Regions from separate parts of the Sphingomonas taxi genome, predicted to be linked through region 2. Evidence: riboswitches for the same ligand, from Rfam matches in the RefSeq annotation. Region 2 holds a riboswitch; the other holds the start of a gene.

Region 1 (14,980 bases), 440 kb from region 2:
GATCTGCCGCCGCCCGCGCACGTCCTCGACAAATTGATCGAGGTGACGCGCAAGCCCGATGCGCACGGCTATTCGCAGTCGAAGGGCATTCCCGGCCTGCGCCGCGCCCAGGCCAATTATTACGGCCGCCGCTTCGGCGTCGACCTCGATCCCGAGACCGAGGTGGTGGTGACGATGGGGTCGAAGGAGGGGCTGGCCAGCCTCGCCACCGCGATCACCGCACCGGGCGACGTCGTGCTCGCGCCCAATCCCTCCTATCCGATCCACACCTTCGGCTTCATCATCGCCGGCGCGACGATCCGCGCGGTGCCGACGACGCCCGACGAGGCCTATTTCGAGAGCCTCGAGCGCGCGATGGCGTTCACCGTGCCGCGGCCGTCGGTGCTGGTGGTGAACTATCCGTCGAACCCCACCGCCGAGGCGGTCGATCTCGCCTTCTACGAGCGGCTGGTCGCGTGGGCCAAGGAGAATCAGGTCTGGATCATCTCCGACCTCGCCTATTCGGAACTCTATTACGACGGCAATCCGACGCCCTCGATCCTGCAGGTCAAGGGCGCCAAGGACGTCGCGGTCGAATTCACCTCATTGTCCAAGACCTATAGCATGGCGGGCTGGCGGATCGGCTTCGCGGTCGGCAACGCCAAATTGATCGCGGCGATGACGCGGGTGAAGTCGTATCTCGATTACGGCGCCTTCACCCCGATCCAGGCGGCGGCCTGCGCCGCGCTCAACGGTCCGCAGGACATCGTCGAGAAGAACCGCCAGCTCTATCACAAGCGCCGCGACGTGCTGGTCGAGAGCTTCGGCCGGGCGGGGTGGGACATTCCCGCGCCGCGCGCGTCGATGTTCGCCTGGGCGCCGCTGCCGCCGGCGGTCGCGCATCTCGGCAGCCTCGAATTCTCCAAGCAATTGCTCACCCATGCGCAGGTCGCGGTGGCGCCGGGCGTCGGTTATGGCGAGAATGGCGAGGGTTTCGTCCGCATCGCGCTGGTCGAGAACGAGCAGCGGCTGCGGCAGGCGGCGCGCAATGTGAAGCGCTATCTGCAATCGATGGGGGTCAACACGCCGAGCCGGACCGCGGGCTGATGCTGCTGCGCGATGCCGCCGATGGCGCGGCGACCGGCGGCGCGCGCGAGGGGTTCGCCTTCGCGACGCGCTTCCGCGTCCGTTATGCCGAGATCGACGGGCAGAAGGTCGTCTTCAACTCGCGCTACCTCGAATATGCCGATGTCGCCGCGACCGAATTCTGGGCATGGACCGGGATCGGCGCGGCGCTGGGGCCAATGTGGGAGCAGCTCGAATTCCACGTCCGCAAGGCGGAGGTCGACTATCTCCGCCCGTTCGTCTGGGGCGATACGGTCGCCGCGCATGTCCGCATCGCGCGGGTCGGCGGCACCAGCATGACGATGGCGATGGATCTTGCGCACGGCACCACCGGACACCTGCACGCGACGGTGTCGCTGGTGATGGTCAACGTGCATCTGCCGACGGGGCGGCCTGCCGCAATTCCAGAGGCGGTGCGGGCGTTTCTGGAGGCGCTATAAAGAACCGCATTCCTCCCCGGAATGGGGAGGGGGACCGCGACGCATAGCGGCGTGGTGGAGGGGGGCTTCCTCATGGGATCGCGCTCGTGGAAGCCCCCCTCCACCAGCTTCGCTGGTCCCCCTCCCCGTGCCGGGGAGGAATGGCCGCCCTATCGCGCCGCCATCATCAGCGCCGCCGTCGCCTTGGCGCTGCCGACCACGCCGGGGATCCCCGCACCGGGATGCGTGCCCGCGCCGACGAAATACAAATTCGGGATATGGTCGTCGCGGTTATGGACGCGGAAATAGGCGCTCTGCGTCAGCACCGGTTCGAGGCTGAACGCGCTGCCGAGATGCGCCTTCAGGTCGGTGGCGAAATCGTTGGGCGCATAGCTGAACTTGGTGACGATCCGGTCGTGGATGTCGGGGATCAGCCGCCGCCCGACCTCGTCGAGGATGCGCTTTTCCAGGATCGGGCCGACCTCGTTCCAGTCGACCGGGAACTTGCCCATGTGCGGCACCGGCGCCAGCGCGTAGAAGGTCGAATGCCCCTCCGGCGCAAGGCTCGGGTCGGTGACGGTCGGATGGTGCAGGTACAGCGAGAAATCCTGCGCCAGCACGCCGTGATCGTAGATGTCGGCGAGCAGCTCCTTATAGCGCGGCCCGAACAGGATCATATGGTGCGGGATGCCGGGCCACGTGCCCTTGATGCCGAAATGGACAACGAACAGCGATGGAGAATAGCTCTTGCGCTCCAGCCGCGCCTTGGTGCGCTGGGCGCTGCGCGATCCGCTCAGCAGGTCGCGATAGGTGTGCATGATGTCGCTATTCGCCGCGACCGCATCGGCCTGCGCTTCCCAGCCGCTCGCGCAGCGCACGCCGGTGGCGCGGTCGCCGAGCGTCTCGATCGAGGCGACGGGATCGCCGAGCCGCAGCGTGCCGCCGATTCGCTGGAAATGCGCGACCAGCCCGGCGATCAGCCGGTTGGTGCCGCCACGCGCGAACCAGACGCCGCCGTCGCGTTCCAGCTTGTGGATCAGCGCATAGATCGCGCTGGTCGTCATCGGATTGCCGCCGACCAGCAGCGTGTGGAAGCTCAGCGCCTCGCGCAGCTTCTCGTTCTGCACGTATTTCGACACGATCGAATAGACCGAGCGCCACGCCTGATATTTGGCCAGCGCCGGCGCCGCCTTGATCATCGAGGCGAAGTCGAGGAACGCGACATGGCCGAGTTTCTCATAGCCCTCACGATAGACGCCCTCGGCATATTCGAGGAACTTGTGATAGCCGGCGATGTCGGCGGGGTTGAGCTTGCCGATCTCGCGCTGGAGCAGCGCCTCGTCGTTGGTGTAATCGAAATTGGTGCCGTCGACCCAGTTGAGCCGATAGAAGGGCGTCACCGGCTCCAGCGTCACGTCCTCGGCCATGTCGCGGCCGGTGAGCGCCCACAATTCCTGCAGGCAGGCGGGATCGGTGATGACGGTGGGACCGGCGTCGAAGGTGAAGCCGTCGCGCTCCCAATAATAGGCGCGGCCGCCCGGTTTGTCGCGCGACTCGACGATGGTCGTCGCTATTCCCGCCGATTGCAGGCGGATCGCGAGCGCCAGCCCGCCGAATCCCGCTCCGATGACGATCGCCGACTTCATGTTCGTTTCCATTCCTCTGCGCGGGTTACCGCCATGCCGTCGTTCGCAGGACCCTGATCGCGCTGCCCACCGGCACCGGTGGTTTGCCCGTCAGAATCCGTATCTTGTCCTTGAGACTGGATCGCCCCGCATAGAAACGGGTGATCAGCGTCGGGTCGAGACGGTAGAAGCGCTCGATGATGCGCCAACGTTCCGCCGGATCGCCGGCGCGGAACATCATTGCGCTCAGCATGCGATAGAAGGCGCCCTGCTTCCACGCCGCGCGGGCGTAATCGTGGGTGAAACCGGCGAGCGCCTTGCCCGAGAAATCGGTCCGCTCGGCCAGCCGCACCGCCAGCCGCACCGCGTCGGGCAGCGAATAGCCGGTGGTCGGCTGGAACAGCCCGGCGCGCATCCCCGCCTTGGCGACGTTGGCGCCGCTCGACCGCCAATAGGCTTCGAAATCGCCCCCCAGCGTGATCGGCAGCACGCCCGCCTCGGTGCGCAGCACGCTGTCGACCTGCCAGCCGCGGTCCGCGGCATAAGCGGCGATGCGCAGCCCCAGCGCGGCGCGGTCGACGTGCGGCGTGTCGCTGTAATAGGTGTCCTCGACGAACATGCGGTCGGCGGCGAAGGGCAGGCAGTAGACGAAGCGATAACCGTCGATCTGCTCGACCGTCGCGTCCATTACCCGCGGCCCGGTGGTGCCATGCGGCGCGTGGAGCAGCAGTTCCTGCCCGACGAACTTCTGCCAGCCGAGCTCGAGCACCGACAGGTCGCCGGGGCCGCGGCAGTCGATCACCCCGCCGGCTTCGATCCGGTCGCCGTCGGCGAGCACCACCGCGGTCGCCGAGGCGGCGAGCACCTTGCGCCCGAGCATCACCGCCGGCGCCGGCAGCGTCGTGCGGATCACCGCATGCAATCGCTCGCTGGTCACCGAATGATAGGTCGCGTCGATCTGCCGCGCGAGGTGCGGGAAGGCGACGTCATAGCCCTGCCAGTCGTGCACCGTCAGCGGCGCGACCAGCCAGCGATCCTGCTGCGCGATGTCGCTGCCGAAGAACGACCAGACGTGGTCGCCGCCGAGATGCGGTGCCGCCTCGATGATCCGCACGTCGAGGCCGGGGTGTCGCGCGTGCAGCGCCAGCGCGATCAGGCCGCCGGCGAGGCCGCCGCCGACGATCGCCACGTCGCAAGGGATGGTCGAACCCATGTCTGCGCCTACCCCAAAGCGCGGGGCGGGAGAACCGGCTTTTACGCCGCCGCGCGCCGCGCTAGCCTGCCGGCATGACGCCGCCCGTGCTCACCACCGATCGCCTGATCCTCACCGTCCATCGCCCCGCCGATCTCGACGCGCTCGCCGCGATGTGGGCGCATCCCGCGGTGTTCGAACGGGTCGGCGGCGTCGCGCGCAGCCGCGAGGAGGTGTGGATCCGGCTGCTGCGGTCGATCGGCCAGTGGCAGGCATTCGATTACGGCAGCTGGGTGGTCCGCGACCGCGCCGGCGGCCTGGTCGGCGAGGTCGGCCTGATCGAGGCCCGCCGCGCGATCGACCCGCCGTTGGCGCTGCCCGAAATGGGCTGGGCCTTGGCCCCGGCGGCGCACGGCCGCGGCTACGCCGGCGAGGCGCTCGCGGCGGTGTTCGCCTGGACGCAGGCGCTGGGCATCGCGCGGACGACCTGCATCATCGATCCAGACAACGCGCCGTCGCTGCGGCTGGCGGCGCGGCTGGGGTACGGGTTGGTGCGCGACGCGGATTACAAGGGCCGGACGATACACGTGCTCGAACGCTGACACCTCACCCTCATCGACGTTCATGCTGGCGCGGCTCCCGCCAAGCTCACTCCGTCACCCCGGACTCGTTCCGGGGTCCACTCCGCGGCGAGGAGAACGGCTAGAGGCGATGCCATTCGCGCGCGGCCCGGTGGACCCCGGAACGAGTCCGGGGTGACGAATCGGAGAAGGCAGACCTGGCGTATCTCACCGCGACGGACCACGCTCGTTGCATCCTCGCCGCGCCGTCGGCATCAGGCCGGCAGGTCGCATCCGCCATATCCCCGCCCCCGGAAATCCGCTACGTCCCGTAGCATGCTGCTCGCCGTCACCCTGTCCGCGCTGGCGATGACGATGATCGTCGGCGTGCGCTATCTCCTCGTCTCCGGCGCGTTCGCCGCGGCGACGCGGTTGCGTCATCCCGGCCTCTACCGCGGGCTCGATGCGCAGATGCGGCGCGAGATCGCATGGAGCCTCGCCTCCGCCGCCATCTACGGCATCCCCGCCGGCGTGCTCGCCTGGGGCTGGCAGGCGCATGGCTGGACGCGCGTCTATCGCGACGTCCACGCCTATCCCTTGTGGTATTGGCCGGTCTCGATCCTGCTCTACCTCGTCCTCCACGACACCTGGTTCTACTGGACGCATCGCTGGATGCACCGGCCGGCGGTGTTCAAGGCGGCGCATGCCGTCCATCACGCCAGCCGCCCGCCGACCGCCTGGGCGGCGATGGCCTTCCACCCGATCGAGGCGCTGACCGGCGCTGTGGCAATTCCGTTACTGGTGCTGGCAATTCCGATCCATGTCGCCGCTCTGGGCTTCGTGCTGGCGACTATGACGGTTATGGGCGTAACCAATCACATGGGTTGGGAGGTTTTCCCGCGGTTCATGTGGCGGGGGCCATTGGGCGGCTGGCTGATCACCGCCAGCCATCATCAGCGGCACCATGAGCAATATGGATGTAACTATGGGCTCTACTTCCGGTTCTGGGACCGCCTTTGCGGCACCGATCGCGGCGTCGGCGATTTCGCGCGCAGCCACGCGCGTGCCAAGGCGCAGGCGCAGCAACCGGCCGGTGGCGCTCGCCGCCTTGCTGCCGGCGGCGGCGCTGGTGCTCGGCGCGGCGCCGATCGCGCGGCTTGACGTCGCCATCAGCCAGATGCGCTCCGCCAAGGGGCTGCTGCGCGTCTGCCTGACCGCCGATCCCGACAATTTCCCCGCCTGCGTCGACGATGCCGATGCGATCACCCGCTCGGTACCGGCCAATGCGCACAGCCTGCGCTTCGAAGGGCTGCCGCACGGCCAATATGCCGTCGCGGTGATCCACGACGAGAACAGCAACGCCAGGCTCGACACCTTCGCCGGCATTCCGCGCGAGGGCTTCGGCTTTTCGCGCAACCCGCCGATCCGCTTCGGTGCGCCGCACTTCGCCGCGGCACGCTTCGCGGTGACCAGTGATGCAAATCAGCAACAGATACGGATGCATTACATCCTCTGATCGGTCGGCAATGGATAGCAACCGGCGTCCGCCGCGTTACGGCGTCGTAACAGGTTTGGAGCCGTAGCTTTGTCCGCCAAGATCTTGATGCCGCTCGCGCTCGCCGCCGCTGCCGTGTTCGTCACCCCGGCCGCCGCGCAGGAGGCGTCGGCGCCCGTGCAGCCCACCGAATTCGACTTCAATCGCGATACGATCACCGTCGGCGCCGCCGGCGTCTACCTCAGCGATTACGAAGGCTCGAACGACTATCGCTTCACCGCCGCACCGGGCGCGGTCGGCTCGATCAAGGGCTATGGCTTCGTCCTCGCCGGCAACCGGATCAGCGTCGATCTGATCCGCGACAAGCCCGGCCCCGTCTGGGACCTGCAGGCCGGTCCGATCGGCGTCGTCAATTTCAACCGCAGCAGCCTCAAGAGCATCGACGATCCGCGCGTCCGCGCGCTCGGCAAGGTCGATACCGCGATCGAGCTCGGCGGCTATGTCGGCATCGGCAAGACCGGGGTGATCACCAGCCCGTACGACCAATTGTCGGCGACGGTCAGCTATCGCCACGACGTCGCCAATGCCCATGACAGCGGCATCTGGCAGCCGAGCGTCAATTACATCACTCCGCTGAGCGAGAAGATGGCGGTGGCGATCTTCGCCTCGGCCGAGCGTGCCGGCCGCGGTTATGCGACGACCTATTTCTCGGTCTCCCCGACGCAAACGCTGGCGAGCGGCCTGCCGACCTACAATGCGCGCGCCGGCTGGAAGAATTATTCGCTCGGCGGTCTCTACACCTATTCGCTGACCGGCAATCTGCTCAAGGGCTTCAAGATCGTCGCCGGCGGCACCTACGTCCGGATGCTCAACGGCTTCGCCGACAGCCCGCTGGTCCGCATTGCCGGCTCGCGCAACCAGTGGCTGGGCGCAGTCGGGCTCGCCTATACGTTCTGAGCCGGAATGCCTCCATCCGTCGTGCCGGCATGACGGATGGAGGACGACTTACCCGCTGAGCTTGCCCGTCGCGACCACCGGTCCGGTCGGCAGCCCGGTCGGCGAGCCGCCCGCCGGCTCGATCGAGATCGCCAGCACCGTCTCCGCCGCGAGCGCCGGCCGCACCGCCGCCGGCACGACCACCCGCGCCGGCCCCGCCGGGATCACGCCCAAAGAACGCGGCGCATCGGCGCCGTGGATCGCCCACAATTGCGCCGAATGCCCCGCCGGTACGTCGACACCGCCGGCGATCCGTACCGTCGCGCTCGCCGGATCGTAGGCGGCGGCGATCGGCGCGCCCTTGCCGGTCGGCACGATCGCGGCGAGCAAGGGCGCCGGCGCGGTCACCGGCACGCGCACCGGGATGCGGATCGGCGCCGGGGCGGGCCGCAGCATCAGCAGCGTCGTCACCGCCAGCAACAGGCAGGCGGCGATGCTCGCCGCCATCGCCAGCCCACGCCAGCGCGCGACACCCCCCGCATTGTCGTTCGCCGCCGGCACGCCGCGCGGCGCATCGAGCGACGCCTCGACCCGCGCCGCCACCGCGTCGGGCGCGGCCACCGCCGGCCAATCGGCGAACAGCGCGCCCAGCCAGTCGCGCCAGCGCTCCACCTCGGCGGCGAAGCCCGGCTCGCTCGCCAGCCGGCGCAACGCCGAGGCGCGCTCGCTGCCGTCGAGCAGCCCCAGCGCCAGTTCGGCGGCGGTCATGTCGGGGAGGTCGTCACTCGCCATCGAGGCACCCCCGCAGGGCGAGCAGCCCGCGCCGTACCCAGCTCTTCATCGTGCCGAGCGGCACCGCCTGCGCCGCCGCCAGCTCGGCATAGGTCAGCCCGCCGAAGAAGGCGCTGCGGATCGCGCCGCGCTGGCGCGCCTCGATCGTCTCCAGGCAGTCGTGCAATCGCGCGCGCTGCTCGTCGGCGATCAGCGCCTCGTCCTGCGCCGCCGCCGGATCGGGCATCGCGTCGGCCGCCTCGACCGGCGCGGTGCGCGCCCGGCCGTGGCGCCGGCGCCAGTCGATCGCCCGGTTGCGCGCGATCGTCGCCAGCCACGAGATCGGGCTCGCCCGTCCCGGCTGATAGGCCCCCGCGCGGTGCCAGATGGTGAGATATACGTCGTGCAGCACGTCCTCGGCGCCTTGCCTGTCTTCGCAGATACGCAGGCATATGCCGAAAAGCTTCGCCGAGGTCAGACGGTAGACGGTGCGGAAGGCGTCGCGGTCCTCCTCGCCGGTACGGATCAGCGCCTCGACCAGGATCGTACGGGCCGCCTGGGGGCTGGAGGGGGCGGCGGGAGGCACGGCCAAGGGCTAACCGTACGCAAGCCTCCCGGCAATATCCTGCGGCCAACATTCCGACCATGTCGGATCATTTTGCAAAACCGACATTTTGTTTCGGCCGCCGCGCATCTTTCCACGACCCGGCAACGTAGCTCGCCACAGGTCTACCGGTCGCCCGTCGATAGCATGCGGCGATGACGGAGGACCGCATGAAGGTGAGGGAGGTTGCTGACGATGACCCAGACGGACCAGATCATCGAGGCGTTCGACGCCCGGGCGCGGCGACGCGAGGAACGGCGCGGATTCTTCAAGAACGCGATGGGCATGGCGGCGGTGACCGCAGCCGGCGCGGCGGCGATGTCGATCGCCGGCGAGGCGGCGGCGCAGACCGCGGTGACCGAGGTCGACGTGCTCAACTTCGCGCTCAACCTCGAATATCTCGAAGCGCAATTCTACAGCTATGCCGCCTTCGGCACCGGCTTGCCCGCCAACCTGCTGACCGGCGGCGTCGGCACGCAGGGCACGGTGGTGACCGGCACCGGCACCGGCTCGGCCCGCCAGGTGCAGTTCAGCGACCGCGGCATCGCCGCTTATGCGCGCGAGATCGCCGCGGACGAAGTGGCGCATGTCACCTTCCTGCGCGCCGCGATCCGCGGCACCGGCACCAGCGACGCGCTGATCGCCGCCCAGCCGCAGATCGACATCTCGGGTGCCGCCGGCGGTGCCTTCGCCGCCGCCGCCGCCAGCACCAGCCCGGCGCTGACCGGCTTCGACCCCTATGCGAACGACGACAGCTTCCTGCAGGCGGCCTTCATCTTCGAGGACGTCGGCGTCACCGCCTACAAGGGCGCGGCGGGCGCGCTGTTCAACAACAAGACCTATCTCGAGGCGGCCGCCGGCATCCTCGCGGTCGAGGCCTATCATGCCGCGATCGTGCGCACCGCGCTCTATGCGCGCGGCGTTGCGACCCCGACGATCACCACCGCGCAGAACAACGTCGCCGCGACCACGGCGATCTCCAACCTGCGCGATTCGGTCGACGGCGGCACCGATCTCGACCAGGGCATCGCCGCGACGACGACCAATGCGGGCACGACCTCGAACATCGTGCCGCTCGATTCCAACGGCCTCGCGTTCAGCCGGACGCCGGCGCAGGTGCTCAACATCGTCTATCTCAATCCCCGATCGGTGACCGCGGGCGGGTTCTTCCCGAACGGCATCAACAACGGGAACAGCGGGCTGCGCAGCAGCGCCGCGAACTGAGCAGGGGTGGATATATGACCAAGGAACTCTCCGTCCTCGCCATCGTCGAGGCAACCGCCGCACGCCGCAAGGCCCGCCGCGCGTTCATGAAGACCGCCGCGACCGGCGTCGCCGCGGTCGGCGGCCTGTCGCTGCTCGCCGCCTGCGGTGACGACGACGACAATATGTCGGTACCGTTTCCGACGCCGACGCCGACTGCGACCTCGGTCAGCACCGACGTCGCGGTGCTCAACTTCGCGCTCAACCTCGAATATCTCGAGGCGCAATTCTACAGTTATGCCGCGTTCGGCACCGGCCTGTCGGCGTCGCTGCTCACCGGTACGGGCACGCAGGGGTCGGTCATCACCGGCTCGGGCGACGGCTTCCCGCGCGCGGTCAATTTCACCTCCGACCCGCTGATCGGCCAATATGCGCGCGAGATCGCGCAGGATGAGATCGCCCACGTCACCTTCCTGCGCGCCGCGCTCGGCAGTGCCGCGGTCGCCCAGCCGGCGATCGACATCTCGGGGACCGCGACCGGTGCGTTCACCGCGGCGGCGCGTGCCGCCGGCGTCGTCGCCTCGAACGGCCTGTTCGATCCCTATGCCAGCCCGACCAACTTCCTGCTCGGCGCCTATATCTTCGAGGATATCGGCGTCACCGCCTATAAGGGCGCCTCGCCGGTCATCTCGTCGATGTATCTCGAAGCGGCGGCGGGCATCCTCGCGGCGGAGGCCTATCATGCCGGCCTCGTCCGCACGATCCTCTACACCCGCGGCGTCACCAACGCCGATCTGATCACCGCGACCACCAAGATCTCGGACGCGCGCGATCTGCTCGACGGCACCACCGGCGGCACCAACGGCGACGACGACCAGGGCATCGCCGGCACCAACATCGGCGCGGCCAATGCCGTGTCGAACATCGTGCCGACCGACAGCAACGGCATCGCCTACAGCCGCAGCGTCCAGCAGGTGCACAACATCGCCTATCTCAACGCGACCGGCGCCAACCGCACCCGCGGCGGCTTCTTCCCGGCGGGCACCAACAATCCCAATCCGGCCTTCACCGTCGGCCTTGGCTGAGCCCGACGTTCCAAGGAGTTGGCCGGCGTTCCCTTCCACGCCGGCCGGCACAGGGTCCTCCCTCGATTTCGCGTCGGGGGAGGATTTTTTATGCGCGGTCACGCCCTTCCGTCGCGCTGCCGCCGATTTCCGCCGCGTCCGGGCTTGACGCCTCCCGCCGGATGCGGAACGGCAAGGCCATCCTGGGCCGCCGCAAGACCGCCCGCGCGTGGGGAGAACCCGAGTAATGACCGCCCGAACCGATACCGACAGCGCCCTCGCAGCGGCGCTCGACGCCCGCGTCCAGCGCCGCACCGAACGCCGCGACTTCTTCCGCACCGCGATGGGCGCGATGGCGGTCACCGCCGCGGGCGCGTCGGCGCTGGGCCTCGCCGGCGCCGCCGAGGCGCAGACGACGACCTATTCCGATCAGGACATCCTCAATTTCGCGCTCAACCTCGAATATCTCGAGGCGCAATTCTACGCCTTCGCCACCGGTGGCGCCGGCCTCGCCGCCAATCTGCTCACCGGCACCGGCACGCAGGGCGCGGCGAACGTCAGCGGCGGCGCCGCGGTGACCTTCAGCGACCCGGTCCTCGCCCGCTATGCGCGCGAGATCGCCGCCGACGAGGTCGCGCACGTCACCTATCTGCGCACCGCGCTGGGCAGCAGCGCGATCGCGCAGCCGGCGCTCGACCTGTCGGTCGGCCCGAACAGCGCCTTCTCCGCCGCCGCGGTCGCCGCCAAGCTGATCGCCGCGGGCCAGACCTTCAACCAATATGGCAGCGAGGAGAATTTCCTGCTCGGCGCCTATCTGTTCGAGGACGTCGGCGTCACCGCCTACAAGGGCGCCGCGCCGCTGCTCACCAAGACCTATATCGAGGCCGCCGCCGGTATCCTCGCGGTCGAGGCCTATCATGCCGCGACGATCCGCGGCGAGCTGTTCCGTCGCGGCTCGGTCGCCGGCTCGGCGCTGATCACCAGCGCCAGCGCGATCTCCGACGCGCGCGACAGCCTCGACGGCGGCACCGACATCGACCAGGGCATCACGCCGGGTCTCACCGCCGCGCCGGGCCAGACCGTGCCGACGCCGACGCCCACCGCGACCGCCACCGCGACGCCGACGCCGACCCCCACGCCGACCCCGACCGCGACGCCCACCCCGGTGCCGACCTTCCCGGTGTCCAACATCGTGCCGGCCGACGCCAACAGCATCGTCTACAGCCGCACCCCCAATCAGGTGCTCAACATCGTCTATCTCAACGCCGCGGCGGCGAGCGCGGGCGGCTTCTTCCCCGCCGGCCTCAACGGCACCATCAAGGCGGCGACCGCCTCCTGATCCCGCCGTCCGTTTTCAAAGCTTTCAGGGGATAGACCCGATGACCGACCTTCCGACCGACACGATCCTCGACGCGATCGCCGACCGCCGCGCCGAACGCCGCAACTTCCTGCGCTACGCCGGTGGTGCCGCCGCCTCGGCGGGGGCCCTGTCGCTGCTCGCCGCCTGCGGTGGCGACGGCGACAGCAGCAGCAGCCCCAGCCCGACGCCGACCGCGACGACGCCGACCGTCGGCACCGATGCCGACGTGCTCAACTTCGCGCTCAACCTCGAATATCTCGAGGCGAGCTTCTACAGCTGGGCGGCCTTCGGCCAGGGCCTGTCGACCGGCATCATGAGCGGCGTCGGCACGCTCGGCACCGTCACCGGCGGCGCCCAGGTGAACTTCCAGGACCCGATCGTCGCGCAATATGCGCGCGAGATCGCCAATGACGAGATCGCCCACGTCACCTTCCTGCGCACGATCCTCGGCAGCTTCGCGGTGGCGATGCCGGCGATCAACATCGGCGGCGACGCCACCGGCGCCTTCACCGCCGCGGCGCGCGCCGCCGGCGTGGTCGGCGCGAGCGATGTCTTCAATCCCTATGCCAGCGACATCAACTTCCTGCTCGGCGCCTATCTGTTCGAGGACGTCGGCGTCTCGGCTTACAAGGGCGCCTCGCCGCTGATCGTCAACAAGGTGTTCATTGAGGCTGCCGCCGGCATCCTCGCCACCGAAGGCTATCACGCCGGGCTGATCCGCTCGGTGCTCTATCGCAAGGGCGTCGATCCCGCCGAGACGCTCGCCGGCGCCTCGTCGATCCTCACCAACGCGCGGCTGATCTCCGACGCGCGCGACAGCCTCGACGGCAGCAGCGACATCGACCAGGGCATCGGCGACACCACCACCGCCAACGTCGTGCCGACCGACACCAACGGCGTCGCCTACAGCCGCTCGACCGGCCAGGTGCTCAACATCGTCTATCTCAACAAGACCGCGGTCGGCTCGGGCGGCTTCTTCCCCAACGGCATCAACGGCAACATCCGCACCTCCGCCGCCAGCTGACGCTCCGACGCCCTCCCTCCCCTTTGGCGGGAGGGCTATCGCCTATGGCTGTGGGAACGAGGTTCGAGCCGCGTCCACAATCTCTATGTCACCCCGGACTCGTTCCGGGGTCCACCGGTCCGCAGGAGAATCGTGCCTGCTTAAGCCGTTCTCCTCGCCGCGGAGTGGACCCCGGAACCAGTCCGGGGTGACGGAGGTGCGCTTGGAAAGCGATGGACCCACTCGACCCTTCATATGACATGGCCCCCTCTCGCGGCGGGAGGATTTGCCTTGGCGCCTGCCGCCGAACCGCGTACACCATCGTCATTATCCCCGGGGGAGCGCTGATGCAGCGCTTGAGAGGAAGGCCGCAGCCTTCGACCCGCTGAACCTGATCCGGTTGATACCGGCGGAGGGAGGGAGCGGTTTCATCCGAAAATCCGCGTCCGCTCTCCGTTCATGGAGAGAGACTCATGGCCGACATTCCCGCACGTACCGAGATTGGCGTCACCACCGGCCCGATCCGCGGCTCGAAGAAGATCCATGTCGGCCCGCTGGGCGTCGCGATGCGCGAGATCCATCTCGATCCCTCCTCGGGCGAGCCGCCGCTGCGCGTCTACGACACCTCCGGCCCCTATACCGATCCGGCCGCGCGCATCGATATCATGGCCGGCCTGCCGCAGCTGCGTCGTGCGTGGATCGAGAACCGCGGCGACGTCGAAAGCTACGATGGCCGCGAACTGCGTCCCGAAGACAATGGCCAGCTCGGCCCCGACCGCTCCGGCGGCGTCCCGCAATTCCCCAACGCCGTCCGTCGCCCGTTGCGCGCGCGCGCCGGCGCCAACGTCAGCCAGATGCATTATGCCCGCCGCGGCATCGTCACGCCCGAGATGGAATATGTCGCGACGCGCGAAAATCTCGGTCGTGCGATGCTGCGCGACCATGTCCGCGACGGCGAGAGCTTCGGCGCGTCGATCCCCGATTACGTTACCCCCGAATTCGTCCGTGACGAGGTCGCGCGCGGCCGCGCGATCATCCCGTCGAACATCAACCATCCCGAATCCGAGCCGATGGCGATCGGCCGCAACTTCCTGGTCAAGATCAACGCCAATATCGGCAACTCCGCCGTCGCCAGCAACGTCGCGGCGGAGGTCGACAAGCTCGTCTGGTCGATCCGCTGGGGTGCCGACACGGTGATGGACCTGTCGACCGGCCGCAACATCCACGACACCCGCGAATGGATCCTGCGCAACAGCCCCGTGCCGATCGGCACCGTGCCGATCTATCAGGCGCTGGAAAAGGTCGGCGGCATCGCCGAGGAGCTGACCTGGGAGATCTTCCGCGACACGCTGATCGAACAGGCCGAACAGGGCGTCGACTATTTCACCATCCACGCCGGCGTCCGCCTGCCCTACATCCCGATGACGGCGAAGCGCGTCACCGGCATCGTCAGCCGCGGCGGCAGCATCATGGCGAAATGGTGCCTCGCGCATCACAAGGAATCGTTCCTCTACGAACGGTTCGACGAGATCACCGAGATCATGAAGGCCTATGACATCGCCTATTCGCTGGGCGACGGCCTGCGCCCCGGCTCGATCGCCGACGCCAATGACGAGGCGCAGTTCAGCGAGCTCTACACGCTCG
Region 2 (14,980 bases):
AGCCTACCTTGTTGGGAGTGGCACCGGCCGTCGGCCGATGCGAAGGCCCCGCGCATTGGCGCTTTGCCGGGCAGCGTCAACCGGCGTGCGTCCACCGGCCTGTCCCGGCGGACGGACGGTTTGCGGGGCGGATGGCGGGGCGGCGGGCTTGCTTGCGGCCGGCGGGGGCCGGGCCTACATCGGCGACGGCGTGGCTATCCCCTTGATCTCTCTTGCGATGCTGCCGGCGTACGGCCTCGGGGCCGGCGCAGGCCGGTCGTGATGCGCGACCTGTTCGACCGGCCGCTGCTGCCCGGGCTGCGCAGCGAGGAGGGGTTCGTCACCGCCGACGACGAACGCGCGCTGATCGCGGCAATTGATGCGCTCGCGCTGACGCCGTTTCAATTCCAGGGCTGGACCGGCAAGCGGCTGACCCACAGTTTCGGGCTGCATTACGATTTCGAGCGCGGGTCGCTCGCACCGGCGGCGCCGATGCCGGCATGGCTGGCGGCGATCCGTGCGCGGGCCGAGGCGTTCGCCGGGGTCGCCTCGGGGAGCTTCGTGCAGGCGCTGCTGATCCGCTACGATCCCGGCGCGGGGATCGGCTGGCATCGCGACCGTCCGCATTTCGATCACGTCGTCGGCATCTCGCTGGGCGCGGCGGCGGCGATGCGCTTCCGCCGCCGGACGGGCGAGCGGTTCGCGCGGGTCGCCGCACCGCTGCCGCCGCGCGGCATCTACCACCTCCACGGCGAGGCGCGCCACGACTGGGAGCATAGCATCGCCGCGATGACCGAGACGCGCTGGTCGATCACGCTGCGCAGCCTGTCCGAGCGCGGACGCCGGATGCTCGCCGCCGGGGATGGCGCGTGACGACCCCCGATTTCGTCGTGATCGACGTCGAGACCGCCTGTTCGCGGGTGAGCAGCATCTGCCAGATCGGCATCGTCGGCTTCCGCGACGGCCGCGAGGTCTTCGCCTATGAGACCTTGCTCGATCCGTGCGACGATTTCCACGCGATGAACACGCGCATCCACGGCATCGCCGCGCATCACGTGATCGGCCAGCCGACCTTCGCGCACGTCCACGCCGACATCGACCGCCATCTGACCGGCCGCGTCACCGTCGCCCATTCCTATTTCGACAAGGGCGCACTCGCCGCGGCGTGCCGCGTCCATGACCGGGCGATGATCGAGACGGTCTGGCTGGACAGCGTGCGGGTCGCCAAACGCGCCTGGCCCGATCTGCCCAACCACAAGCTCGGCGGCCTCGCGCGCTATCTCGGCATCACCCACCGCCACCATGACGCGCTGAGCGACGCGCGCGCCGCCGGCTGGGTGATCGTCAAGGCGATCGACCATACCGGCCTGTCGCTCGCCGACTGGCTGGCCCCGCCGCGCAAGCCGCAGCCGCCGCCCCGCGCCGCGCCGGCGGGGCCGCTGAAGGGCGAGCGGATCGTCGTCGTCGGCGAGGCGCGCGACGGGGCAATCGCGCAGGCGCTCGCCGCGCAGGGCGGCACGATCATGTCGGCGGTCGGGCTGACGACGACGATGGTGGTCGTCGCCGATCATCTGCCCGATGCGCGCGCGCCGCGCGCGAGCGCCGAGATGGACAAGGCCGCGGCGGCCCGCCGGGCCGGCCGGGCGATCCGGATCGTGTCGGCGCGGACGCCGGGCCTGCTCGACGACGATGCCGGGGCCATTGTTGGCGGCTGAGGGGTTGAGCCGTGAACGACGGGGCGCTTCCGCGCTCCCGAACCGCGAAGGACGTCTCATGGTAAAATCGATCTCCGGCATCGTAAGCGCGATCAACACCGCCGTCGGCAAGGCCAAGCAGAATGCCGACGATCCGTCGCTGCACGAAGAGGGCGCCGAACAGGAAGCGCGCGGCACCAAGCAGCAGGCCGACGCCAGGAAGAAGTAGGCGTATGCGCGTTCGCCGGCGGGGTCAGCCCTGCCGGTGGCCGCCCGCCCGGCGCCATTGCCGATAGCCGAGGACGGCGAGCCCGACCATCGCCGCATAGAGGCCGGCGGTCGGCAGCAAATCCTTCCAGACGAACATGCCGACGTAACAGACGTCGACCACGATCCACAGCAGCCAGCTCGCGGCGTGGCGGCGCCCGGTCCAATATTGCGCGACGAGGCTGAAGCTGCTCAGTGTCGCGTCCATCCAGGGCAGCGCCGCGTCGGTATGGTGGCTGGTCAGCCAGCCGATGCTCACCGCCCCCACCGCGCCCGCCGCCAGCCCCGCCAGCACCTGCGCCGGCCGCAGCGGCGCCACCACCACCTCGCCCTCGCTATCGGTCCCCCGCGCCCAGGCGACCCAGCCGTAGACGATCGCGATCGCGAACAGCAGTTGCAGCACCATGTCGGCGTACAGCCGCACGTCGAGGAACAGCTTCGCGTATAGCGCGCAGGCGAGCAGATTGACCGGCCAGCACAGCATGCGCCGCCGCGCGGTCAGCCAGATTCCGGCGAAGCTGACGACCACCGCGACGATCTCCAGCGGCGTCATGGCTTGGCCTCGCCGATCCGGCGCAGCAAAGCCTGCCCCGCGGCGGAGCGGAACCACACGGCATGGCCGATGGCATAGCCGTCCCAGGTCAGCGCCGCGGCGGCGGGATCGGCGACCACCGCGGTGAAATAGTCGATCTCCGACAAGGCGAATTCGAGGTGGACGAGCGGCAGCAGCCGGACGATCGCGGCGATATCGGCGGCGGCGAGCGGGACGCGCGATGCATAGCCGGCGAGCAGCGCCAGCGCCGCCGCGGGATCGGCGATGTCGTCGCCCTGCGGCAGGTCGAGCCAGCGGATCGCGCTGCGTTCGATCGCGGTGGCGATATCGTGCACCGCGCAGGTGCGATCGGCGAGGCCGAAGTCGATCACCGTGCGTACGCTGCCGTCGTCCGTCCAGAGCAGGTTCGACGGATGCCAGTCGTTGTGCGTCCACAGCGGCGGCTGATCCGCCAGCACCGCGGGCAGGCCGTCGCCGAGCGTCGCGAACAGCGCGGCGAGCTGCGCCCGCCACGGCCGCGTCGTCAGGAAGGCGGCCAGCGCCGGCCGGGCGGCGACATAGGCCTCGGCCGCGGCGAGCGGATCGCGGGCCGGCAGGATGGTGAGGCTGGCGACCAGCGGCTGCGCCCGACGCGCAGGGGCGGCGACGCCGGCCGCGGCGAGGTGCAGCCGCGCCAGCGCGACGCCGGCGGCATGCGCCTGCGCGTGCGAGAAGAATGGCGTCCACGACAGGCGGTCGCGGTAGAGATCGGCGCCCGGCGCCTGCCGGTGCGCTTCGTAGCGCCACGCGTCGATCGCGATTGCGGTCGCACCGTCGGCCGTCGCGAGGACCTTCGGCACCGATAGGCCGGCCGCGGCGAGATGCGCGATGAACGCATGTTCCTCGGCCAGCCCCGCGATCGAGCGCAGCATGTGGTGGTGGCGCTTGAGCAGGACGGTGCCCGTCCCGGTCCGGACCAAGGCCGCCGCCGAGAAGGGGCGTGGCGAATGCCAGTGCAGCCCGGTCGGCGGTCCAGCCGCCGGAAAGCGCGCCAGTACCGCGGTGGCCTCGCCGATGGTGATCGCCGGCCAGGTCGGCGCCTCCAGCGCCTGCCCCATGCCGTGCACCAGATGACCGGCGGGCGTCATCGCCTCAGAACGCGCGCGAGACGGTCGCCATCACCGCGGCGCCGCTGCCGATATAATAAGCGGGTGCCTGACCAGCGATGACGGTGCCGTTGCGGCCGATGGTGTCCTGCGCGTTGCTCGTCACCGCCTGGACGCCGGCGAGCACGTGCGGATCGGTGACGTTGATCGCGTTGACGCGCAGGTCGGTGCGCTTGCCGTCGAGCCACTCGGCCAGATGCACGCCGATCGACAGGTCGAGCGTCGCATAGCCCTTGATGCGCTCGTCGTTCGTGAAGGTGGCATATTGCCGGCCGAGATATTTCGACGCGATGCTGCCGAAGACGCGGCCGTCGTCATAGGTGCCGCCCGCGCCGAATTGCACCGTCGGGCTCGACACCGCATGCCGGCCGCGCGTCGGCAGCAGGTCGCCGCCGACCGGCAGATCGTCGTCGAGCCGCGCGTGCAGATATTCGCCCGACACATAGAGGCTGACCGCGGCGACCGGGCGATAGTCGATCTCGGCATCGACGCCATAAGAGGTCTGTCCGCCGGCGTTGAGCGTCGCATTGACCTGCGCGCCGCCCTGATCGACCACCGTCGCGAGCTGTCGGTTGCGGAATTTATAGTGGAAGCCCGTCACCGAGGCCGAGACCGCTTCGCCGATGAAGCGATAGCCGAGCTCTTCCGACACCGAATATTCGTTCTTGAGCGCGTTGCTGCCCTGCACGACCAGCGCTCCGCCGGCATAGCTGTTGTACAGCGTGAATTCGTTGGGCGTGCGGAAGTTGGTGGTGACGTTGGCGAAGAGCTGTTGCCGGTCGTCGAGCCGGTAATGGATCGCGGCGCGCGGCAAAGCGGCGAAACTGTCGATCCGCACCTTGTCCTGCGGTCCGGGCAGATAGTTGCGGCCGTTGCGCAGCACGTCGACGCCCTTGAACCCGACGTCGACCGTCAGCCGCGGCGCGACGGCGATGCTGTCGGCGAGGAAAAAGCTCTTGGTGACGGTGACGGTGCGCTGGTTCTCGTAAGCGAGCAGGCGGCCGTCGGCGGTGCGGATCGCTTTGGCGCGATAGCCCCAGCGGTCGGTCGGCCGGCCATCGGCAGCGATGCTGGTATAGGATTGGGTGACGCGATCGGTGCCGTAATCGAACCACAGCCCGGCGGTGATCCGGTGGCTGCCGGCCTGCAGCGTCAGCTTGGCGAGGCTGCCGCCGCGGAACTGGTCGCCGGTATAATTGCCGAGCACCGTCGCGACGCCGTCGACTGCGCCGGGCAGCGCGATCGGCTGCGCCAGCTCCTCGGTACCGAGGAAATTGCCGGTGGTGGTGAGCTGCGTGCCATAAGGCGAATTGCCGTAACCGAATTGCGCATAACTGGTGCTGTCGAACGTCAGCCGCTCGCCGAGCTCGAGATGCACCGGCGCCGAGGCGTAGAGATTGCGGAACGGCGCGCGATAGAGCCGCCAGTAATCGGTGGCGCCCGGCGTGTAGCGCTTGGCGTAGTTGAAGCCGCGGCTCTGCGCCTGCCATTCGGCGAGCGTCGGGCTGGGGTAACTCGAGGAATTGGCGTCGTTGAACGACAGCGCGAGGCTGGCGCGATTGCCCGCGCCCCATTCGTTGAGCAGCTTCGCGTCGATATGCTGGCGCGTGTCGAAGCCGGCACCGCGCCAATTGTCCGCACGCGTGTTGGAATAGGACAGGAAGGCCTTGAGCCCGGTGCCGCCGATCGTCCCGCTGTCGATCCGCACGAAGCCGCGCCGCGCCGCATAGCTGCCGAGCGACAGATCGACGAGGCCGCCCGCCCGCGCCCTGGGATCGTCGAGCGCCAGCGATAGCAATCCGCCGGCACCGCCCAGCGTCGGCGAGTCGATGTCGACCGACCCCTGCGCGATCGATATCCGCCGGAGGTTGCCGGGGTCGGCGAACTGTGACGGATAGGCGTAATAATAGCCGATGTCGTTCTGCGGTGCGCCTTCCATCAGCACGCCGATCTCGTCCTGCCCCAGCCCGCGCAGCGTCAGGCTGGAACTGGTCGACAGGCCGTAGGGATCGCTCGATGCGACATTGGCGCCGGGCAGCAAGGTGACGAGCTGGAAGGCGTTGAGCGTCGGCGCCTGTTTGACGATGAAGTCGGCCGAGATCGCGCTCTGGCTCTTCGGCGCCTGTTGGTCGGGCAGCAGCCCGGCGGGATCGGGATGGCCGACGACGCGGATCTCGGCGGGTTCGGCGGTCTGCGCCGCGGCGGGTGCCGCGAGGAGCAGCACCGGCACCCCCAGCGCGAGCCAGGATCGCGCGGGTCGCATGTCGAAACGGGAAACAAGAGCCGGAATCGTTCGCATCCACTTCATCGGAGGAACGACGGCGCACCGCAGACCCTCCCTACGCCGGTATCACCCGGATCAGGTTCAGCGGGTCATGGGCTGCTGCCCATTTCTCAGCCGCGCGTCAGCGGCCCCCCGGGGATGGCCCGGCTTAGGCGATCCCGCGGGGTAGCGATAGGGGGCTCGATTACAGCGCCAGATCGGGGTGGCGGTCGGCCTTGACGCGGGTGGCGGCGGGGCGCGGCCGGGTGGCGACATGGACCGCGGGCGGCGGCGTCGTCAGTTGCAGCGCGTCGCTGGTCTGCGCCCATTCCTGCGCGAGCAAGTCGGGATGATCGTTGAGCGCGATCCCGTAGGACGGCACGATCTTGCGCAGGCCGTCCTGCCACGCCGGGGTCGCGAGCCGCTTGGGGAAGACCGTCTTGAGCAGGTTCAGCATGATCGCCGGCGCGGTCGACGCCCCCGGCGACGCGCCGAGCAGCGCCGCGATCGAGCCGTCCTTCGAAGCGACGATCTCCGTCCCCAGCTTGAGCACGCCGCCCTTCTCGGGATCGCGCTTGATGATCTGGACGCGCTGGCCGGCCTGCCACAGCTTCCAGTCTTCCGCGCGCGCACCGGGCAGATATTCGCGCAGCGCCTTCAGCCGGTCCTCGTCGGACATCATCAACTGGCCGGCGAGATATTCGACCAGGTCGAAATTGTCCCAGCCGACCGCCATCATCGGGCGGAAATTGTCGAGCGTCACCGACGCCGGCAGGTCGAAATACGAGCCGTGCTTGAGGAACTTGGTCGAGAAGGTGGCGAACGGCCCGAACAGCAAGGCGCGGCGCTTGTCGAAATAGCGCGTGTCGAGATGCGGCACCGACATCGGCGGCGAGCCGACCGCGGCCTTGCCATAGACCTTGGCGAGATGGCGGTCGGCGATCTCGGGCTTTTCGGAGACGAGGAACGAGCCGCCGACCGGGAAACCCGCATAATTGTCGGCTTCGGGAATTCCCGAGGCCTGCAGGATCGGCAATGCGCCGCCACCGGCGCCGGCGAAGACGAAGCGCGCGTTGATGATCCGCTTGCCGCCGCCGTTGGTCGCCTCGGCGGTGACGCGCCAGCTCTTGTCCGCATTGCGTTCGAGCTTGCGCACCTCGTGGCCGCTGGTCAGCGTCACGCCCGTTTGGCGGCTGAGCGACGTGATATATTGCCGCGTCACCTCGCCCCAGTCGCAATCGGTGCCGAGCGGCGAGCGCGTCGCCGCCAGCGGCAGGCCACCGCTGCGCCCCTCCATCATCAGCGGCACCCATTGGCCGATCTGGTGCGGATCGGTGGTGAACTCCATCCCCGAGAACAACGGGCTGGCGCCGAGCGCCGCATGCCGCTTGCGCAGGAATTCGACGTTCTCGCGGCCCCACACCAGATTCATGTGCGGCGTCGAGTTGATGAAGGCGCGCGGGTCGCTGAGCACCCCGGCGCGGAGCTGGTGGCTGAGGAACTGGCGGGTGATCTGCCATTGCTCGTTGATCTCGATCGCCTTGGCGATCTCGACGCGGCCGTCGGCGGCGTTGACCGGCGTATAGTTGAGCTCGCACAGCGCCGAATGGCCGGTGCCGGCGTTGTTCCAGCCGTCGGAACTCTCGCCGGCGGCGCGGTCGAGCCGCTCGACCATCTCGATCGTCCACGTCGGTTCGAGCTGGCGCAGCAGCACGCCGAGCGTCGCGCTCATGATGCCGCCGCCGATCAGCAGCACGTCGACGCTCTGCTCGCTGCGCGCTTGCGCGCGCGCCGCCGCCGGCAGCAGCGAGGCGCCCCCCGCGGCGGCGACCGCGCCGATCAGCCCGCGGCGGGTGACGGCGGCAGCCGGAAGAGTCGACATGTCGGCGGTCGGGGCCAGCTCGCGGGGGTCGGAGTGCATCGCATGATCCTTCTGCAGCCGCTTGCGGTACGACGTCGCGGTAGGACGCGGATCGCAGCGGGGCGTGTCCACGGCCGCGACCGGCGAATCCGGACGGCCGATGCCGCATCGCTCCGGCGGAGCCATGCGACCGTATCGACCCGCTTGTGCCCGACCCGCGGATGCGGCCCGCGCAGAAAATGACACTTCGATATAATCGTTCTCTCACAACGACTTAGAACCAATCTAGCGTGCGGGGATGGTTCGCGGAGGGCAGGAAATGACACATCCTTTGCGGTGAAAGTGCAACTTCTTGCCACGCGGCAGGCGGGCGGGTAGGCATTCGGCCGTGAGTCTCCGCCCCCTGATCCGCGGCTGGCCCTGGCTGGCGGGCGTGCTGTTGCTCGCGATCGCCGCCGCGATCCTCGCCGGCGCGCTCGCACAACGGCGCACGATCGCGCAGCAGCAGATCGAGGTGACACAGGATGCGCGGCTGCGCGCGGCGCTGCTCGACAGCGAGATCGCCCGTTTCCGGCTGCTGCCGCTCACGCTTGCCAACGATCGCGACATTTCGGCGGCGATCGCCGGCACCGGCGCGGCGCGACCGGCGCTCAACCGCAAGCTGGAGGCGCTGGCCCGCGTCACCGGCGCGCCGGCGATCTACGTGGTCGGCCCGGACGGCTGGTCGATCGCCGCGAGCAACTGGCGCAGCCCGCGGGCCTTCGTCGGCATCGATTATCATAGCCGTCCCTATGTCCGGCAGGCGGAAGCCCGCGGCGAGGGCAGCCATTTCGCGATCGGCAGCGTCAGCCAGCGCCCCGGCCTGTATCTCGCCGCGCGGACCGCGACCGGCGGCGTCACCGTCATCAAGCTGGAGTTCGACCGGATCGAACGGGCCTGGGCGCGCAGCGGCGGGATCAGCTTCGTGCAGGACGCCCGGCAGCGCATCCTCGTCACCAGCCGCCCCGGCTGGCGCTTCGCCACCGTGACGCGGGCAACGGCGCCGGCGGCCGGCACGGTGGCGCTGGTGCCGCTCGGCGACGGCCGCGTGCGGATCGGCGGTGCGCCGGCGTCCTACGTCGCGCAGATGGTGCCGGTCAGCCAGCCGGGCTGGCAATTGGTGCAGATGCGACCCGTCGATCGCGCGGTCGCGGCGGCGCGGCTGTTCGCCGCGGCGGCGGCGGGGGCGAGCGTCCTCGCGCTCGGCGTCATCGCCTGGGCCATGCGCCAGCGTGTGCTGGCGACGCGTCGCCGCACCGCCGAGCTGGAGGCGGCGGTTGCCGAGCGCACCGCCGACCTGCGTCGCGAGGCCGCCGAGCGCGCGCTGTCCGATGCGCGCGGCGCCGAATTGCGCGAGGCGCTGCGCCAGGCCAACCGGCTCGCATCGCTCGGCCAGATCACCGCCAGCGTCGCGCACGAGACCGCGCAGCCGGTCGCGGCGATCCGCACCTATGCCGAAACCAGTCGCATGCTGCTCGACCGCGACGAGCCCGACGAGGTGCGTGCCAATCTCCGCACGATCGCGCAGCTCGCCGACCGGGTCGGCGTGGTGACCGCGCAGCTTCGCGCCTTTTCGCGCCGCCAGACCGACGAACTCCGCCCGGTTTCGCTCGCCGAGGTGATCGACGGCGCGCTGCTGATCGTGCGCGAACAGCTAAGGGATGCGGTGCTCGACCGGCCTGCGATCGATCCGGCGCTGAGGGTGGTCGGCGGCAAGGTCCGCCTCGAACAGGTGCTGGTCAATCTCGTCCAGAACGCGCTCGACGCACTCGCCGGCCGCGCCGAGCGGCGCATCACGCTGACCCTGGTCGAGGAGGAGTCGCGCGTCCGGCTCCGCGTCGCGGATACCGGGCCGGGCATCGATCCGGCGATCGCCGCCGGCCTGTTCAAGCCGTTCAACACCAGCCGCGCAGCGGGTCTCGGTCTCGGCCTCGTCATCGCGCAGGATATCATGACCGACCTCGGCGGCTGGCTGCATCATCTGCCCGCGCCGGGCGGGGCGGTGTTCGAGATCGGGATGCGGCGGGCATGACGACGATCGACAGGACACCGGTCGTCGCGCTGGTCGACGACGAGCCGGATCTCCGCGCGGCGGCGTCGCAATTGCTCAAGCTGCACGGTTTCGAGGTGCGACCGTTCGCCGACGCGCGTAGCGCGTTGCCCGAACTCACCGCCGACTTTCCCGGTATCCTCATCACCGACGTCCGCATGCCGGGCATGTCGGGGCTGGAATTGATGGACGCGGTGCGTGGCCGCGACGCCGACCTGCCGGTGCTGCTGCTCACCGGTCATGGCGACATCGGCATGGCGGTGGAGGCGATCAGGAACGGCGCATGGGACTTCCTGTCCAAGCCGTTCGATCCCGAGGCGCTGGTCGCCGCGGCGGTGCGCGCCGCGACCGCACGCGGGCTGACGCTGGAGAACCGGCGGCTGCGCGCGCTCGCCGACGAACAGCAGGGCGAGACGCTGATCGGCGACAGCCTCGCGATCCGGCGATTGCGTGGCATGATCCCGCTGCTCGCCGATGCGCCGCTCGATCTGGTGATCGAGGGCGAGGTGGGGACGGGGCGCGAACATTTCGCGCGGCTGGTGCATCGCGCCGGGCGGCGTGCGCGCCATCGCTTCCTCGTCATCGACTGCGCGACGGTGCCGGTGGCGCTGGTCGAGCGCGAAGTGTTCGCGCGCAACGGCCCGATCGACCGTGCGCATCGCGGCACGTTGTTCCTCGACCATCTCGAAGCCGCCGGACCCGAATTGCAGAACCGGCTGGCGCATTTCGCCGAAAAGCGCGCGCTGCCGCTCGACGGCCGCGATCCGCATGCGGTCGACGTGCGGATCGTCGCCGCGCTGGAGGAGGGGCAGCGCGACCGCATCCTGCCCGGCCTGTTCCACCTGCTCGCCGGCGTGCCGCTGCGCCTGCCGCCGCTGTCCGAGCGCAAGGAGGATATTCCAATGCTGTTCGCGCATTTCGCCGCGCGCGCCGCCGAGCGCCATCGCTGCGCGGTGCCGGCATTGGCCGATCACGCGATGCGGCTGGCGGCGCGGCCATGGCCGGGCAACGTGCTCGAACTGGAGAAAGCGGCGGAGCGCATCTGCCTCGGCCTCGACGACGGCGCGCCGAGCAGCGGCGAACCCGCGTCGCTGCCCGAGCGGCTCGACGCATTCGAGCGGGCGACGATCATCGACGCCATCGCCGCTGCGGACGGCGAGATCGCCGCCGCGATCCAGGCGCTCAAATTGCCGCGCAAGACCTTCTATTATCGCGTCAACCGGCTCGGCATCGACCTGCGCGCGATCCGCCGCCAGACCCGTCCGTGACCGCCTGACCGGCATCGGTGGTCGAGGCAACAGGAGAGCCTCGACCCGCTCCTGCTACCGGTCGAACAGGAAGCGGAACCAGCCCTGATACATGCCGCCGATCGCGATCAGGCAGGCGACGACCAGCAGCGCGATCGCGGTATAAGCGACCGGCCCGGGCCGCACCTTGTCCGGACGCTTGCTTCCGTCGCTCATGCCGGGGCCGCCTTTCGCCTGCGATAGCCACGATCCTGCCGCAAGCAGGTTACAGATCGCTGACGGTGCCGGGAGAGGGAGACGGCATGCCCTGATCCGGCCTGCCGTCCCACCCGGCGGTTACGCCGGCTGGCCGTTGCCGCCGGTCGAGCCGAAGATCTGGCCGGTCGAATAGCTCAGCGCCGGATCGGCGGCGGCGACGTAGAGGCCGGCAATTTCAGCGGGCTGCCCCGCACGCGCCAGCGGCGAATCGCCGCCGAAGCTCTTGAGCTTGTCGGGCGTCGCGCCGCCGCTCACCTGCAACGGCGTCCAGAACGGCCCCGGCGCCACTGCGTTGACGCGGATGCCGCGGCTGGCGAGTTGCTTGGCCATGCTTTTGGTGAAGTTGAGCACCGCAGCGCGGGTCAGCGCATAATCGACGATGTCGGGCGAGGGGTTGCCCGCTTGCTCGGACGAGGTGTTGACGATCACCGCACCCGCGCCCATCCGCTCGACCGCCGCCTTGGTCAGCCAGAAGGGCGCATAGACGTTGGTCTTCATCGTATCGTCGAAATCCTGGCTGGAGATATCGGCGATGCCGGGGCGGGTCTGCTGCCGCGCGGCGTTGTTGACGAGGATGTCGAGCCCGCCGAGCTGCTCGGCCGCCTGCTGCACCAGCTTGCGGCAGAAGCGTTCGTCGCGCAGATCGCCGGGGATGGCGACCGCCTTGCGACCCTCCGCCCGGATCAGCGCGACGACCTCGCGCGCATCGGGCTCCTCCGCGGGCAGATAGTTGATCGCGACGTCGGCGCCTTCGCGGGCGTAGGCGATCGCCGCAGCGCGGCCGATGCCGCTGTCGCCGCCGGTGATCAGGGCCTTCTTGCCGGCGAGCTTGCCCGATCCCTTGTAGCTCGTCTCGCCATGATCGGGGCGCGGCGTCATCTTGCTGGCGAGGCCGGGCCAGGGCTGGCGCTGCACCGGATAGGGCGGCTTGGGGTAAGCCGCGGCGGCGGGCGTCGTGGCGGCGGCGCTGCCGCCGGCCTGGGCGGCGGCGGCGGCAGTGGCGGTGGCGGCGGTGCCGGCAGCCAGCGCTGCCCCCGCCACGAAGGTGCGGCGTGTGGTATCGGTCATGATCGTTACTCCCGGAAAGATCACGACCAGAAGCGTCGACCGAACGGTTCCGTTCCGAACCTTTCGGGCTGCCGACCCCCCGATCGGCAGCCCGGTACGGTTACAGACCGTAAGACAGGCGCAGATAGCCGAAGCGACCGGGGATATCGTAGGTGGTCGGGTCGAAATTGTTGAGGCTGCAGCTGAAGCAGGCCGGCGGATCCTTGTCGAAGACGTTGTTGACGCCGAATGTGAAGGCGAATTTCGCATCGAGCCAGCTCGGGCGGAATTGCAGCTGCGCGTCGCCGTACAGCCGGCTCTTCAGCTCGTTCTCCGCCGCGATCTCCTGGACGTTGTCGATATAGCGTGCGGTGATGCTCGCGGTGACCGGGCCGAGCGTCCAGTCGATCGTGCCCAGCCCCTTGAAGTGCGGATAGGCCTGATCGGGCGATCCACGCTCGGTGCCGACATAGTCGGTGGTGGTGAAGCCGTCGGTCGCCGGCGTGCGCTCGGCATATTTGAGCAGGTAATTGCCCGAGACGTAGAGGCCGAAGCGGCCGGCGCCGGTCTCGCCCGAGCGGACGGTCAGCGTCGCGTCGATGCCCTTGGTGCGGACGCCGCCGGTGTTGAGCAGCAGGCCGTTGATCGCGGTGACGATGCCGCTCGGCGCGCGGCGGATCGCGGTGCAGCTGAGCGCGTCACCGGTCTCGGCGCAGCGGCTGAGCAGCACCTGCGCCGGGATCGACGCAATCGCGCCATCGACCTTGATGTCGTAATAATTGACCTCGAGGCTGAGCGCCGAAAGCGTGCCGTTGCGCGCCCAGCGCGGGCTGTAGACGCCGCCGAACAGCAGGGTGCGCGCGGTTTCGGGGCGCAGGTCGGGGTTGCCGCCGGTCAGCACCGGCAACTGGCCCGACGGCTCGGCATAGCTGCCGCTGGCGGGAACGCCGTTGGCGACGCAATTGGCGCGCACCGTGGCGTTCGACGGGAACAGGCCGCCCGCCGCGCTGGTGCAGGGATCGTCGATCGTCGCGTCGAAGCGTGACTGCGCGCCATAGAGTTCGCCGATCGACGGCGCGCGCAGCGATTCGGCATATTGGCCGCGCAGCAGCAAGTCGTTGAACGGCTTCCACAACGCGCCGCCGCTGAACGTCGTGTTGCTGCCGAAGGTCGAATAATTCGAATGGCGGACCGCGCCGTTCAGCTCGAACGAGGCGATGGCGGGCAGGTCGCGCAGCAGCGGCAGGCGGATCTCGCCATAGACCTCGTCGACGTTGAAGCGGCCGCTCGCCGCCTGCGCGGGGATGTCGGCGCCCAGGCCCGCCTGGATGATCGGATCGGGGGTGAAGCTGCCGAACTGGTAGCGATGTTCGTAGCCCACCGCGATGCCGACCGGGCCGCCGGGCAGGTCGAACAATTCGCCCGACAGATTGGCGGTATAGTCGTTGAGCGTCTGGCGGCTGCGATCGCGCTCGTCGAAGCCGATATAGCCGAGCATCGCCGGGGTGATCGAGCCCACGCCGCCGAAGAAGTTGAACGGCACGCATTCGTCGGTGCACTGGCTGACCGGGCCGATCGCGCGGGCGAGGCGGGCGGCGTTGATATTGCCGGTGAACAGCTGCTTGGCGTCGTTATAGCCGAGCACGGCATTGACGTCCCAATACCAGTTGCGGTCGAACATCCGGAACTTGCCGTCGAGCGTGCCGGTCAGCGACATGGTGTCGACCTGCTGGCTGTAGGTGCGCTGCCCCGCCTCGACGAGGCGGCGGAAGATCGCGGTATAATTCTGGCCGGGGGTCAGCGTGACGCCGAACGGATTGTACGGATTGGTGGCATCCACGGACAATCCGTCGAGCATGTTGCCGTTGCCGACGTCGGGGCCGATGCCGAGCGGCAGATAGGCCGCCTGATTTTGCGAATTGCGCCGGTTGTAGACCGCCTTCACGCTGAGGTTGATCGCGTCGGAGAAGCGCGCGCGGGCGTTGACGAAGCCGCCGAAGCGCTCGACCGGGGTCAGGAAGTAATTGAACGGCGCGAAATTGTAGCGGTCGGCGGCGGTGAACGCCTTGAAGTCGCCGGTCGCCAGCGTCGGGTCGTAGACCGGGCGGCCGCTGGCGACGGGGCCGCGCAACGTGATGTTCTGGCCGTTGACCAGGAAGCGGCCGAGCGGGGTGAAGCTGGAACAGCCGCCGATCGGGTCCGCACAGCTCGTCTGGCCGGGGTTGGGGAATTGCGAGATGCTGCGGTTCGCGGCGCTGACCGATTCCTGCTTGGTGTAATAGCCGCCCGCGACGACATGGACGTCGTCGCCGCCGACGCCGTAGCTGAGCTGGTAATCCTGCGTCTTGCCGTCATTGTCGCCGAGGAACTGGCCGTATTGCGCCGAGCCCTTGAAGCCCTTCTGGCTCTGTTTGGTGATGATGTTGACGACGCCGGCGATCGCGTCCGAACCATATTGCGGCGAGGCACCCGATTGCAGCACTTCGACGCGTTCGATCATCGACGAGGGGATCGAGTTGAGATCGACGGTGGCGGGGATGCCGCTCGCCGAGGCGCCGTTGACGAAGCGCAGCCCGT

Evidence for each region. A riboswitch is a leader RNA that binds a small molecule or an ion and turns the genes downstream of it on or off. The one in region 2 is predicted to bind thiamine pyrophosphate.
Region 1: it holds a riboswitch for thiamine pyrophosphate, as region 2 does, so the genes downstream of both, thiC (phosphomethylpyrimidine synthase ThiC) here and MC45_RS16860 (TonB-dependent receptor) in region 2, are expected to answer to the same signal.

What each region holds. Positions count from the first base shown of each region.
Region 1 covers NZ_CP009571.1:3,239,314-3,254,293, forward strand. Annotated here, with positions in the region: gene MC45_RS14755 (LL-diaminopimelate aminotransferase) at 1-1,086, shown strand, start outside; gene MC45_RS14760 (acyl-CoA thioesterase) at 1,086-1,544, shown strand; gene MC45_RS14765 (phytoene desaturase) at 1,694-3,169, opposite strand; gene crtY (lycopene beta-cyclase CrtY) at 3,195-4,361, opposite strand; gene MC45_RS14775 (GNAT family N-acetyltransferase) at 4,436-4,942, shown strand; gene MC45_RS14780 (sterol desaturase family protein) at 5,237-6,061, shown strand; gene MC45_RS14785 (DUF2141 domain-containing protein) at 6,030-6,416, shown strand; gene MC45_RS14790 (MipA/OmpV family protein) at 6,504-7,352, shown strand; gene MC45_RS14795 (anti-sigma factor) at 7,401-8,123, opposite strand; gene MC45_RS14800 (sigma-70 family RNA polymerase sigma factor) at 8,113-8,688, opposite strand; gene MC45_RS14805 (ferritin-like domain-containing protein) at 8,902-9,930, shown strand; gene MC45_RS14810 (ferritin-like domain-containing protein) at 9,945-10,994, shown strand; gene MC45_RS14815 (ferritin-like domain-containing protein) at 11,221-12,312, shown strand; gene MC45_RS14820 (ferritin-like domain-containing protein) at 12,353-13,357, shown strand; TPP riboswitch at 13,662-13,771, shown strand; gene thiC (phosphomethylpyrimidine synthase ThiC) at 13,810-14,980, shown strand, end outside.
Region 2 covers NZ_CP009571.1:3,683,430-3,698,409, forward strand. Annotated here, with positions in the region: gene MC45_RS16840 (alpha-ketoglutarate-dependent dioxygenase AlkB) at 262-852, shown strand; gene MC45_RS16845 (exonuclease domain-containing protein) at 849-1,694, shown strand; gene MC45_RS19405 (CsbD family protein) at 1,753-1,902, shown strand; gene pnuC (nicotinamide riboside transporter PnuC) at 1,927-2,493, opposite strand; gene MC45_RS16855 (phosphotransferase enzyme family protein) at 2,490-3,620, opposite strand; gene MC45_RS16860 (TonB-dependent receptor) at 3,625-5,901, opposite strand; TPP riboswitch at 5,958-6,067, opposite strand; gene mqo (malate dehydrogenase (quinone)) at 6,107-7,822, opposite strand; gene MC45_RS16870 (sensor histidine kinase) at 8,151-9,833, shown strand; gene MC45_RS16875 (sigma-54-dependent transcriptional regulator) at 9,830-11,119, shown strand; gene MC45_RS19410 (hypothetical protein) at 11,174-11,314, opposite strand; gene MC45_RS16880 (SDR family oxidoreductase) at 11,435-12,424, opposite strand; gene MC45_RS16885 (TonB-dependent receptor domain-containing protein) at 12,525-14,980, opposite strand, start outside.